3 regions of the Faecalibacterium sp. An58 genome follow, and region 2 is predicted to be linked to each of the others. Evidence: predicted binding sites of a transcription regulator. Region 2 holds the regulator's gene; each other region holds the start of a gene.
What was found. Region 2 encodes HrcA, which represses chaperone genes, less so after heat shock. Its sites were predicted from a motif close to TGTTAGCACTCNNNNNNNNNGAGTGCTAACA; they were not measured.
Positions count from the first base shown of each region.

Region 1: a site for HrcA is predicted at 2,442-2,472, ahead of B5G12_RS05770 (Hsp20/alpha crystallin family protein). Genes of this name have one in related genera too.
Region 3: a site for HrcA is predicted at 2,784-2,814, ahead of clpB (ATP-dependent chaperone ClpB). Genes of this name have one in related genera too.

Region 1 is NZ_NFHX01000005.1:38,787-42,944, forward strand. Features, by position in the region: gene B5G12_RS05760 (phosphoribosylaminoimidazolesuccinocarboxamide synthase) at 92-961, shown strand; gene B5G12_RS05765 (Hsp20/alpha crystallin family protein) at 1,043-1,504, opposite strand; gene B5G12_RS05770 (Hsp20/alpha crystallin family protein) at 1,856-2,320, opposite strand; gene B5G12_RS05775 (BlaI/MecI/CopY family transcriptional regulator) at 2,582-3,004, opposite strand; gene serC (3-phosphoserine/phosphohydroxythreonine transaminase) at 3,316-4,158, shown strand, end outside.
Region 2 is NZ_NFHX01000013.1:23,689-27,846, reverse strand. Features, by position in the region: gene dnaK (molecular chaperone DnaK) at 1-1,186, opposite strand, end outside; gene B5G12_RS09100 (nucleotide exchange factor GrpE) at 1,285-1,935, opposite strand; gene hrcA (heat-inducible transcriptional repressor HrcA) at 1,948-3,003, opposite strand; gene B5G12_RS09090 (stage V sporulation T C-terminal domain-containing protein) at 3,215-3,757, opposite strand; gene trxA (thioredoxin) at 3,906-4,158, opposite strand, start outside.
Region 3 is NZ_NFHX01000017.1:8,704-12,861, reverse strand. Features, by position in the region: gene clpB (ATP-dependent chaperone ClpB) at 1-2,584, opposite strand, end outside; gene pckA (phosphoenolpyruvate carboxykinase (ATP)) at 3,081-4,158, shown strand, end outside.

The sequences.
Region 1 (4,158 bases), on a different contig from region 2:
TAGGAAAATGCCGGCGGATATGATACAATACCCATGGAACCGAAGGCCGCGGCCCCCAGCCGCCCCATGAGAGAAGAAGGAGTGTTTTCTGATGACTGAGTACAAGCCTTTCAAAGAGGGCAAGGTGCGCGAGATCTATGACGTGGGCGATGCCCTGGTCATGGTGGCCACCGACCGTATCTCCGCCTTTGACGTGATCCTCAAGAACAAGATCACCAAAAAGGGCGCCGTCCTGACCCAGATGAGCAAGTTCTGGTTCGACTATACCAAAGACCTGCTGCCCAACCATATGATCTCGGTGGATACCGCCGATATGCCCGCCTTTTTCCGCCAGCCCCAGTTCGAGGGCAACAGCATGCTCTGCCGCAAGCTGACCATGCTGCCCATCGAGTGCATCGTCCGCGGCTACATCACCGGCAGCGGCTGGGCCAGCTACCAGAAGACCGGCAAGGTGTGCGGCATCACCCTGCCCGAGGGCCTGCGGGAGTCGGACAAGCTGCCCGAGCCCATCTACACCCCCAGCACCAAGGCAGATCTGGGCGACCATGACGAGAACATCTCCTACGAGCAGAGCATCGATGTGCTGGAAAAGCACTTCCCCGGCAAGGGCGCAGAGTACGCCCAGAAGCTGCGGGACTACACCGTGGCCCTGTACAAGAAGTGCGCCGACTACGCTTTGAGCCGCGGCATCATCATTGCCGACACCAAGTTTGAGTTCGGCCTGGACGAAGCGGGCAACATCGTGCTGGGCGACGAGATGCTCACCCCCGATTCCTCCCGCTTCTGGCCCCTGGAGGGCTACGAGCCGGGCCACGGCCAGCCCTCCTTCGACAAGCAGTTCGTCCGCGACTGGCTGAAGGCCCATCCCGACAGCGACTACCTGCTGCCCCAGGACGTCATCGACAAGACCATCGCCAAGTACCTGGAAGCTTACCAGCTGCTGACCGGCAAGGAACTGTAATTTTTTGAGTGCAAAAAACGCCCCCGAGAGGTTTTCGCGCCTCTCGGGGGCGTATCGTTTCTGCGTTTTGTGTGCGGGACTTTACTCAATGTCGATGAGGTTGGGATTCACTTTGGGCAGTTCCTTCCTGACCTCGGCGCGGGGCAGGGTGATCTTCAGCACACCGTCCTCAAACTTGGCGTGGATATCCTCCTTCTTGACCGCTTCGCCCACATAGAAGCTGCGGGCGCAGGTGCCCGAGAAAGTCTCACGGCGGACATAGCGGCCGTTCCGGCTCTCATCGTTGGTGTGGCTGCGGACCGCCTGGATGGTCAGGTAACCGTCCTGCAGCTGCATCTGGACATCCTCTTTCTTGCAGCCCGGCAGGTCTACATCCATCTCGTAGCCGCCCTCGACTTCCTTGACGTCGGTCTTCATCATGTTGGCCGCGCGCTTGCCAAAGGTGTTGCGGGTCTCGCGGTTCAGCTCACGGTCCAGCCCTTCAAAGAACGGGTCGAACCAGTCATCGAACAAATTCTCATGAAAAACAGCAGGCAGCAACATACATCAAAACCTCCAATCACAGCCCCTTGCAGGGCCGGTCAATCCATTTCAGCTGCCCAGGCCGGCGGACCTCTGCGGGACTGCTGCGCCCCGCTGCCCTTTCCTCCTGAGCACGGCTTTAGTATAACACCAACTTTTAGCACTGTCAAGTATAGAGTGCTAAAATTAAACAATTGTTCATATTTCATGCAGCCTTTCCGATTTTCAAGCGCTGTACAGTTCTATTGCCAATGTTTGCAGCATTCAGCCAGCGCTCATCGACCGGATCTGCAAAACACAAAATGCCCCCGGGAGGCTTTTCGTCTCCCGGGGGCATCCATTTAAGACGCGCTTTTGGGGGCGCAGCCGCCGTTACTCGATCTCAATGAGATTGGTGTTGGCGGCAGGCAGTTCTTTCTCGGTCTGGGGATGAGGCAGGGTGATCTTCAGCACACCATCCTCAAATTTGGCGCGGACGTCCTCTTTCTTGACGTCCTCACCGACGTAGAAACTGCGGGCGCAGGTACCGGAGAAGCTCTCACGGCGCACATAGCGGCCTTGCTTGTCTTTCTCCTCGTTGCTGTGCGAACGGACCGCCTGGATGGTCAGATAGCCGTTGTTCAGCTCCATCTGGACGTCCTCTTTCTTGCAGCCCGGCAGATCGACGGCCACTTCATAGGTGGTGCCGGTATCCTTGACGTCGGTCTTCATCATGTTCGCGCCGCGCTTACCAAAAACCTGGCGGGACCCGCGGTCCAGCTCCCGATCCATATCCTCAAAGAACGGATCAAACCAATCATCGAACAGATTCTCATGAAAAACAGCAGGCAGAAGCATAAGTCAAACCTCCAATCGCTGCCCTTGCGGGCCGATACTTTACCGCCGGTGTGGAAGGGCCCGGATGCTTTTTACATCCCATCGCCCTTTCTCCTGAGCACGGCTTTAGTATAGCACCAACTTTTAGCACTGTCAAGCACAGAGTGCTAAAATTAATTTTTCTATCACACTCTGTCCATCTTTCATGCAATTTTCCGCGTTTTCAAACGTAGCATCGCAGTTTCAAAAATCCATATCTCTGTCCACAAGTTGCGTCCGCACTCAGAAAAAGGCGTCGTAGCTGTCGTACTCCTCCGCCTCGGCCCGCTTTTCCTCCAGTACGGCGGCAGCCTGCTCCAGCTGGCCGGGGGTCGCCCCGCACTCGCTGACCAGCGCCCGCACCGCCGCTGCCAGATCCCCGCCAAACAGGGTGTCCAGCCGCTCCCGCATACAATAGACCCCATAGGCCCGCCGCGTGACGGTGGGGGTGTAGACATTGCGGTTCGACTCCTTTGTCACCTGCACCCAGCCCTTGGCCTCCAGTCTGCTCAAAAAACTCAGCAGGGTGCCGTCGGCCCAGCCCCGGCTCTCCAGCTGCCGGCCGATCTGCTGCCGTGTGGCCGGGGGCGACGCCTGCCAAAGCGCCAGCAGCACCTGTTCCTCCGCCCCGGACAGGGGTCTGCATCGCTGCGGGATCCCGTACATACGCCCGCTCTCCTTTCTTTTTCTTATACATTTGTCTTGGTTTTATCCATTATACCAGCTTCCGGCCCGGCGCACAAGGGCGCATTCTCCTGTTTTCTTCCCGTTTTTCGCTTATCTTTTACATTTGCATTAGATATTGTATTTGCATGACGTACATTTGTGTGTTCTGCGCCATCACAGCCCCTTTGTGCCGGCCTTTTTGTGCAAAAGAGCTCTTGTTTTTGCCGCCGCAAAACCTTTATACTGTTTTATGTCGATCGCATCTGTTCCGCCGGACACCGGCGGGTTTGGATAGGACGGAGGAATGTACTATGGCACGAGTTTACAATTTCAGCGCCGGTCCCAGCATGCTGCCCGAGCCGGTCCTCAGGAAAGCCCAGGCGGAGCTTCTGGACTACCACGGCAGCGGCCAGAGCGTCATGGAGATGAGCCACCGCAGCAAGTGGTTCGAGCAGATCATCCAGGACACCGAGGCCTCCCTGCGCCGGCTGATGCAGATCCCCGACAACTACAAGGTCGGCTTCTTCCAGGGCGGCGCCACCCAGCAGTTCGCCATGGTGCCCCTCAACTTCATGACCACCGGCAAGGCCGACTACATCGTCACCGGCAACTTCTCCAACCTGGCCGCCAAAGAGGCCGCCAAGTTCGGACAGGTGAACGTGGTGGCCTCCAGCAAGGACAAAAACTTCACCTACATCCCCGACGTCAGCGCCATCCCCTATGACGCCGATGCCAGCTACATCCACATCTGCCAGAACAACACCATCTTCGGCACCCAGTATGTGGAGCTGCCCCAGGTGGACGGCATCCCCCTGGTGGCCGACATGAGCTCGATGATCCTGTCCCGCCCGGTGGATGTCACCCGGTACGGCTGCATCTACTTCGGCGTGCAGAAAAACGTGGCCCCCGCCGGCATGGCCATCGCCATCATCCGGGAGGATCTGCTGGGCCACGCCGCCGACACCGTCCCCACCATGATGAACTACACCACCCTCATCAACAAGGACAGCATGTACAACACCCCGCCCTGCTGGTGCATCTATATGACCGGCCTGGTGCTGGATTACCTCGAGCACGAGGTGGGCGGCCTTGCGGCCATGCAGCAGATCAACGAGGCCAAGGCCAAGGTGCTGTATGACTATCTGGACAGCCAG
Region 2 (4,158 bases):
CCTGGCTCTTGTGGGTGGGGATGGTGGTGTTGCGGTCGATGATCTTGGTGCACACGCCGCCCAGGGTCTCGATGCCCAGGCTCAGCGGGGTGACGTCCAGCAGCAGCAGGCCCTTGACGTCGCCCTGCAGCACGCCGCCCTGGATGGCAGCGCCGATGGCCACGCACTCGTCGGGGTTGATGCCCTTGAAGGGCTCGCAGTTCAGCTCCTTCTTGACCGCGTCGTAGACGGCGGGGATACGGGTGGAGCCGCCCACCATCAGGACCTTCTTCAGGTCAGAGGCGTGCAGGCCGGCGTCGGCCAGAGCCTTGCGCACGGGGGTCATGGTGCGGTCCACCAGGTCGGCGGTCAGCTCGTTGAACTTGGCCCGGGTCAGGGTCATGTCCAGGTGCTTGGGGCCGGTGGCGTCCGCAGTGATGAAGGGCAGGTTGATCTGGGTGGTCATGGCGCTGGACAGCTCGATCTTGGCCTTCTCGGCGGCCTCCTTCAGGCGCTGTGCGGCCATCTTGTCCTTGCGCAGGTCGATGCCGTTCTCCTTCTGGAAGGCGTCTGCCATCCAGTCGATGATGCGCTGGTCGAAGTCGTCGCCGCCCAGGTGGGTGTCGCCGTTGGTGGCCAGGACCTCGGTGACGCCGTCGCCCATCTCAATGATGGACACATCGAAGGTGCCGCCGCCCAGGTCGTAGACCATGATCTTCTGGTCGTCTTCCTTATCGATGCCGTAGGCCAGGGATGCGGCGGTGGGCTCGTTGATGATACGGCGGACGTTCAGGCCCGCGATGGTGCCGGCGTCCTTGGTGGCCTGGCGCTGGCTGTCGTTGAAGTAGGCGGGCACGGTGATGACGGCCTCGGTGACGGTCTCGCCCAGGTAAGCCTCGGCGTCAGCCTTCAGCTTCTGCAGGATCATGGCGCTGATCTGCTGGGGCGTGTACTCCTTGCCGCCCAGGGTGACTTTTTCGTTGGTGCCCATCTTGCGCTTGATGGACGAAACGGTGTTTTCGGGGTTGGTGATGGCCTGGCGCTTTGCCACCTGGCCCACCAGGCGGTCGCCGGTCTTGGTGAAGCCCACCACCGAGGGGGTGGTGCGGGCGCCTTCGGCGTTGGGGATGACGACGGGCTCGCCGCCTTCCATCACGGCGACGCAGCTGTTGGTCGTACCAAGGTCGATACCAATGATCTTGCTCATAATAAAGGCTCCTCTCTCAAAGCTCATGCTTGTTTGTCTTGCTGATTTCTATGCGTAAAACGCGATCGTATCACGGAAAGATCTTTTGACGGGGCGGACTACTCGGCCACCACGACGGTGGCATGGCGGACGATCTTGTCCCCCAGCTTGTAGCCCTTCTGGTAGACGGTGACCACCGTGCCGCTCTCCTGCCCTTCCTGGGCGGGGACCTGCTGCACGGCGTTCATCAGGTTGGGATCGAAGGGCTTGCCCAGCACCTCGATCTCCTCCACCCGCAGGGTGTGGAAGGCTTTGGCGGCCTTCTCCAGGGTCATGGTGACGCCCTTCTTGTAGTTCTCGTCGGCACAGGGGGCGTTGGCGGCCATTTCCAGGGTATCCAGGATGGGGATGATCTGGTTCACCGCATAGGAGATGCCGTCGTTGAACTTCTGGTCGGCCTCCCGGGTGGTGCGCTTGCGGTAGTTGTCGTATTCGGCGGCGATCCGCAGCAGCTGTTCCTTGGCCTGGGCGGCGGATTTTTCGGCGGCGGCCAGCTGGGCTTTCACGCCCTCCAGCTCCCGGCTCTTTTTGTTGAACCATCCGTCCTTTTTCTTGGCGTCCTCTTTGGGCTCCTCCTTGGGGGCGCCGGCCGGATCGGCCGTCCCGGTCTCGGGAGAAGCGGCCTGCTGGGTTGCTTCCTCCTTTACGCCGGTGTCAGGCGCCTGTTCGGGGGCCCCGGCCTCGGGGGCCTTTTTGGTTTCTTCGCTCATCTGCGCTCCTCCTTATATATGACGGGTCCGCCGGGGCACGGCGGCCTGTGGTGCTTCTTTGCGTTTGCCTGCCATCCCCTCGCCCAGCTCGTCGGCGAAGGCTTCCAGCAGGGGGATCACTTTGCTGAAGGGCATCCGGGTGGGACCCACCAGGGCCACCGAACCGAACAGCCCGCCCCCGGCCAGATACCGGCAGCTGACCACCGAAAGACCGGGGATCCGGGGGTCCATATCCTCTCCCAGCAGGACGCTGGTGCCTTCGGCGGGAGCTGTGATCAGCCGGGCCGCTGCGGCCTCGTCGTTGAGCAGCGTGAGGATCTGCTGCACCCCGCCCTGCAGCTGGGGCCAGTCCAGCAGGAAGGGCTCGCCGCCCAGGTAGACCCTGGGCGTGGCGGATTCCTCCAGGATGGCGGCCGCTGCGCTGACCACCGGCACCAGGGTGGGGCTGATCTGGCTGCACAGCTCGGCCAGCCTCCGCTGGGTCAGGTCCACCGCCGCCACAAAGGTCAGGCTGTGGTTGAGCAGGGACGCCAGCTGCGCGGCGTTCTCCCGGGTCAGGCCCTCCCGCACCCGGGCCACCCGGGTGCGCACATAGCCGGCGGTGGTCACCGCCAGGACGGCGGCGGCGCTGCGGCCTACCTGCACCACCTCAAAGTGGGCGATGCACAGGTCGTCGGCACAGGGCGTGCTGACCGCCGCGGTGTAGCCGCTCATCTGGGCCAGCGCCTTGACGGAGCCCTGCGCCAGACGGTCCGGTTCGTGGTCCAGACTGGCGAACACGCTGTCCACCCGGGCCCGGGTCACACGGTCCAGAGGCTGGCTGTCATCCAGAAGGTGGTCGATATAATAGCGGTAACCCTTGGCGCTGGGCACCCGGCCCGCGCTGGTGTGGGGCTGCTCCAACAGGCCGAGCCGTGTCAGGGCGGCCATTTCATTGCGCAGCGTTGCGCTGGATACCGCCATATCAAAGTAGTTGGCAAGGACGCTGCTGCCCACTGGCTCCCCCTCTACGCTGTAGAGGGATACGATTGCCCGCAGCACCCGCTGCTTGCGCTCATCCATTGCCATGCTGTCCCGCCTCCCTGTCCTGTGTCCGTTTGTTTGTGGATGTCTTAGCACTCTTTATCTCTGAGTGCTAAGTTTATTATATGCAAAACAGGCGCGCTGTCAAGGGGATGGCAAAAAAGTTTTCAATTCTGTCATAATCTCCGCCTTTTGACCCAAGGCGCAAAAAACGGGCCGCAGGCCCAAAGGCCCGCAGCCCGGCACGCTGTCGGGTTCACTCCTCCATCTGTTTGGCCAGAAAAGCCGCCGCCACCGACACCGCCTTCTGGTGGGCGGCGTCGGGCTTTTCACTGCGGTCTTCGGTCAGCAGGCCGACGGCGCCGGTGACGTCCCCCGCCGCCACAATGGGCCAGGCGCACAGGATGGCCCGATCCGAACCCTCACAGGGCAGGACGGCCTGTTCCGGGCTGCCCTCGTTCAGATAGGGCTTGCGGCTCTCCATCAGCTTTTCCAGGGGCTGGCTGACGCTGCGGTCCGCGATCTCCCGCCGGCCGGTGCCGCTGACCGCGATGATGTGGTCCCGGTCCGAGACAAAGGCGGTCATGGCAAAGCATTTGTTCAGCACATCGGTGTATTGGCTGGCGGTGCTGTGCAGCTCCCCGATGGGAGAGTACTTTTTAAAGATGACTTCCCCATCGCCGGTGGTGAAGATCTCCAGGGGGTCTCCCCGGCGGATGCGCTGGGTGCGGCGGATCTCCTTGGGGATCACCACCCGTCCCAGCTCGTCGATGCGGCGGACAATGCCGGTTGCTTTCATGTTGTTTTCCTCACTTTCCTTTTTATAGGGCCTGTGATGGATAGTATCTGTAAGAAAAGGGGATTTATACCCGGCAGAACCGAAAAGCGCCCTGCTTTCGCAGGGCGCTTTAAATGGTGCAAAGGTCTTTTGGTATCTTTTATACGTCTTATACGTCCAGCAGAGCCAGGACGCCCGCTTTGGGCCGGCTGCCCACCGACTGGTTGACCAGCTTGCCGTTCTTGAACACCAGCAAAGCGGGGATGCTCATGACGCCGAACTGGGCTGCCAGCTCGGGCTGCTCATCCACGTTCACCTTGCCGACTTTGACGTCGGGGCGTTCCTCGGCCACCTGGTCCACGACGGGGGAAAGCATGCGGCAGGGGCCGCACCAGCTTGCCCAGAAGTCCAGCAGGACGGTC
Region 3 (4,158 bases), on a different contig from region 2:
AGTCCACCGTCAGGGTATCGCCCTCGGCATAGCTGCCGCCGATGATGGCTTTGGCGATCAGGGTCTCGATCCGGCTCTGGATGAACCGCTTGATGGGCCGCGCGCCATAGATGCTGTCGTAGGCCGCGTCGATGATGGCGTCTTTGGCCCTGTCGGTCACCTGCAGGTGCAGACGTTTGCCCTCCTCCATCCGGCGGCGCAGATCCTCCAGCTGCAGGCTGACGATCTGACGGGCCTCCTCCTTGGTGAGGCTCTTGTAATAGACGATCTCGTCCAGACGGTTGAGGAACTCGGGACGGAACTTGCCGCGCAGCAGCGTGTCGATCTGGTGTCGGGCCTCGTCGCTCAGTTCGTTGGAACCGGTCGCGCGGCGCTGCTCCAGGTCGCTGAGGATGATGTCGCTGCCCAGGTTGGAGGTGAGGATGATGATGGTGTTCTTGAAGTCCACCGTGCGGCCCTGGCTGTCGGTGATGCGGCCGTCGTCCAGCACCTGCAGCAGGATGTTGAACACGTCGGGATGGGCCTTTTCCACCTCGTCGAACAGCACCACGCTGTAAGGCTTGCGGCGGACCGCCTCGGTCAGCTGGCCGCCCTCCTCATAGCCCACATATCCCGGAGGCGCGCCGATCAGGCGGCTGACGCTGAACTTCTCCATATACTCGGTCATGTCGATGCGGATCAGATTCTTCTCGTCGTCGAACAGGGCCTGGGCCAGGGCTTTGGCCAGCTCGGTCTTGCCCACGCCGGTGGGTCCCAGGAACAGGAAGCTGCCAATGGGCCGGTCGGGGTTGGCGATGCCGGCGCGGCTGCGCAGGATGGCCTCGCTGACCTTGGTCACCGCCTCATCCTGGCCGATCACACGCTTGTGCAGCACGTCCGCCAGATGCAGCAGCTTCTCCCGCTCGCCCTCCACCAGCTTTTCCACCGGGATGCCGGTCCAGCGGGCCACGATCCGGGCGATCTCCTCCTCGGTGACACGGTCCCGCAGCAGGCTGGCCTCCTTCTTTTCGGCGGCCAGTTTCTCCTCGGCGGCCAGCTGTTTCTGCAGCTCGGGCAGCCGGCCGTATTTCAGCTCGGCGGCCTTGTTCAGGTCGTATTCCCGCTGGGCCTTCTCGATGGCGGCGCCTGTCTGCTCGATCTGCTCCCGCAGGGACTGCACCTTGCTGATGGCGTTCTTCTCGTTCTCCCACTGGGCCTTCATCTGCTTGAACTTATCCTGCAGCTCGGCCAGCTCTTTTTCGATGTCCTTCAGGCGGCTCTGGCTCAGCGCGTCCGTCTCCTTTTTCAGGCTGACCTGCTCGATCTGCAGCTGGGTGATCTTGTGGGCCATGTCGTCCATCTCGCTGGGCATGCTCTCCATCTCGGTCTTGATCATGGCGCAGGCTTCATCCACCAGGTCGATGGCCTTGTCGGGCAGAAACCGGTCGGTGATATACCGGTTGGACAGGGTGGCGGCGGCGATCAGGGCGCTGTCGTTGATCTTGACCCCGTGGAAGACCTCATACCGCTCTTTCAGGCCGCGCAGGATCGAGATGGTGTCCTCCACCGTGGGCTCATCCACCTGCACCGGCTGGAACCGCCGCTCCAGGGCGGGGTCCTTCTCGATGTACTGGCGGTATTCGTCCAGGGTGGTGGCGCCGATGCAGTGCAGCTCGCCCCGGGCCAGCATGGGCTTGAGCAGGTTGCCCGCATCCATGGCGCCGTCGGTCTTGCCGGCGCCCACGATGGTGTGCAGCTCATCGATAAAGAGGATGATCTTGCCCTCGCTCTTTTTGACCTCGTTCAGCACGCTCTTGAGCCGCTCTTCAAATTCGCCCCGGTACTTGGCGCCGGCCACCAGGGCCCCCATGTCCAGGCTGAAAATGGTGCGGTCTTTCAGGTTTTCGGGTACGTCCCCCCGGACGATCCGCTGGGCCAGACCCTCCGCGATGGCGGTCTTGCCCACGCCGGGCTCACCGATCAGGCAGGGGTTGTTCTTGGTCTTGCGGGAGAGGATCCGCACCACGTTGCGGATCTCCTGGTCCCGGCCGATCACCGGGTCCAGCTTCTGTTTGCGGGCCAGATCCACCAGGTCCTGGCCGTACTTCTGCAGGGCGTTGTAGGTCTCCTCGGGGTTATCGGTGGTCACGCGCTGGTTGCCGCGCACCGAGCTGAGGACCTTGAGGAAGCCGTCCTTGGTGATGCCGAAGGCCCGGAACAGCCCTGCCGTGTTGGCGTTGGTCTCGCTCAGCAGGCCCAGCATCAGGTGCTCCACGCTGATGAACTCGTCCTTCATGGCCTTGGCCTCCCGGGCGGCGGCGTTCATCACCTTGTCGGCGGCCTGGGAGATATAGATCTTGTCGGGGTCCCGGCCCGAACCGGACACCCGGGGCAGGCCGGCCAGCTTCTCGGACACGGCGGCGGCAAAGCTGCCCGCGTCCACATTCATTTTTTGCAGCAGCTGGGGGATCAGCCCGTTTTCCTGGCTGGCCAGCGCCAGCAGCAGGTGTTCCGGCTCCAGAGCATTGTGCTGGTACTCCACTGCCAGCTGCTGGGCGGCCTGGATGGCCTCGACGGTCTTTTGGGTATATTGATTGGTGTTCATATGCTTTCCCTCCATTCTCCGGCGCCCAAAGGCCCGGGGATGCGGCCGGCCCTGGCCGGCGCGTCAGCTCGTCACTTGCAACGTCCGACTGCTAGCACGGCCGGGCCGCGCCGACACAAACCCCGGCCTGGCCTGAATGCACATCCAATATCTTGATCTGTCTTGTCATGGTATGCCTCCCGCCTGCTCTGCACAGGCTTTTTAGCACTCTAGTCTTTCGACTGCTAAAAGTATACTCGCAGGGCGGTCTTCTGTCAAGAGGGGAGAGGGGCGAAAGGGGGCTGTTCACAAAAAATTTACGCGCCGGGAAGGACGGGCGGGTGTCAATTTTTGGGCTTTTTGAGGAGCTTTTGTTGTCGCTGCATCCAAAAAGGAGCCGCCGCCCTTGTCATATCCAAGGGATATGTGGTATAATCATACTGCACTAGTAGCGAATGGGCACCGTCTTTGCGCGGGGCCCATTTGCTCAGAATTTACCAACGGAGGGATGTTAGCTATGGAAACCTACGGCATTGAAAAATATGGCATCATCGGGCCCAAGGCTGTCTACCGCAACCTGACCCCGGCCCAGCTGACCGAGGCTGCGCTGCGCCGCGGTGAGGGCGCCCTGAGCAAGACCGGCGCGCTGGTGGTCACCACCGGCAAGTACACCGGCCGTTCGCCCAACGACAAGTTCATCGTGGACACCGAAGGCGTGCACGACGACATCGCCTGGGGCAAGGTGAACCGCCCCATCAGCCGCGAGAAGTTCGACGCCATCAAGGGCAAGGTGGCAGCTTATTTGCAGGGCCGCGAGGTCTTCATTTTTGACGGCTACGCCGGCGCAGATCCCAAGTACACCAAGAAGTTCCGGGTCATCAACGAGCTGGCCAGCCAGAATATGTTCATCCATCAGCTGCTGATCCGCCCCACCGCAGAGCAGCTGGCCAACTACGGCGAGCCTGACTACACCATGCTGGTGGCACCCGGCTTCAAGTGCGATCCCGAGGTGGACGGCGTCAACAGCGAGGCCGCCATCATGATCGACTACGAGGCACACCTGATCGTCATTGCAGGCAGCCAGTACAGCGGCGAGATCAAGAAGAGCGTCTTCTCCACCATGAACTACGTCATGACCAAGGAGAACGTGCTGCCCATGCACTGCTCGGCCAACATGGACCCCGAGACCCATGAGACCGCCGTCTTCTTCGGCCTGTCCGGCACCGGCAAGACCACCCTGTCCGCCGACCCCGGCCGCAAGCTGATCGGCGACGACGAGCACGGCTGGAGTCCCGACGGCATCTTCAACTTCGAGGGCGGCTGCTACGCCAAGTGCATCAACCTGAAGGAAGAGAACGAGCCCGACATCTTCCGCGCCATCAAGTTCGGCTCCCTGGTGGAGAACGTGGTCATGGACCCCGAGACCCGCGAGCTGGACTTTGACGACGACAGCCTGACCGAGAACACCCGCGTGGGCTACCCCGTGGACTATATCTCCAACGCCCAGATCCCCGGCGAGGGCGGCATCCCCAAGGTGGTCATCTTCCTGACCGCCGACGCATTCGGCGTCCTGCCTCCCATCAGCCGTCTGAGCA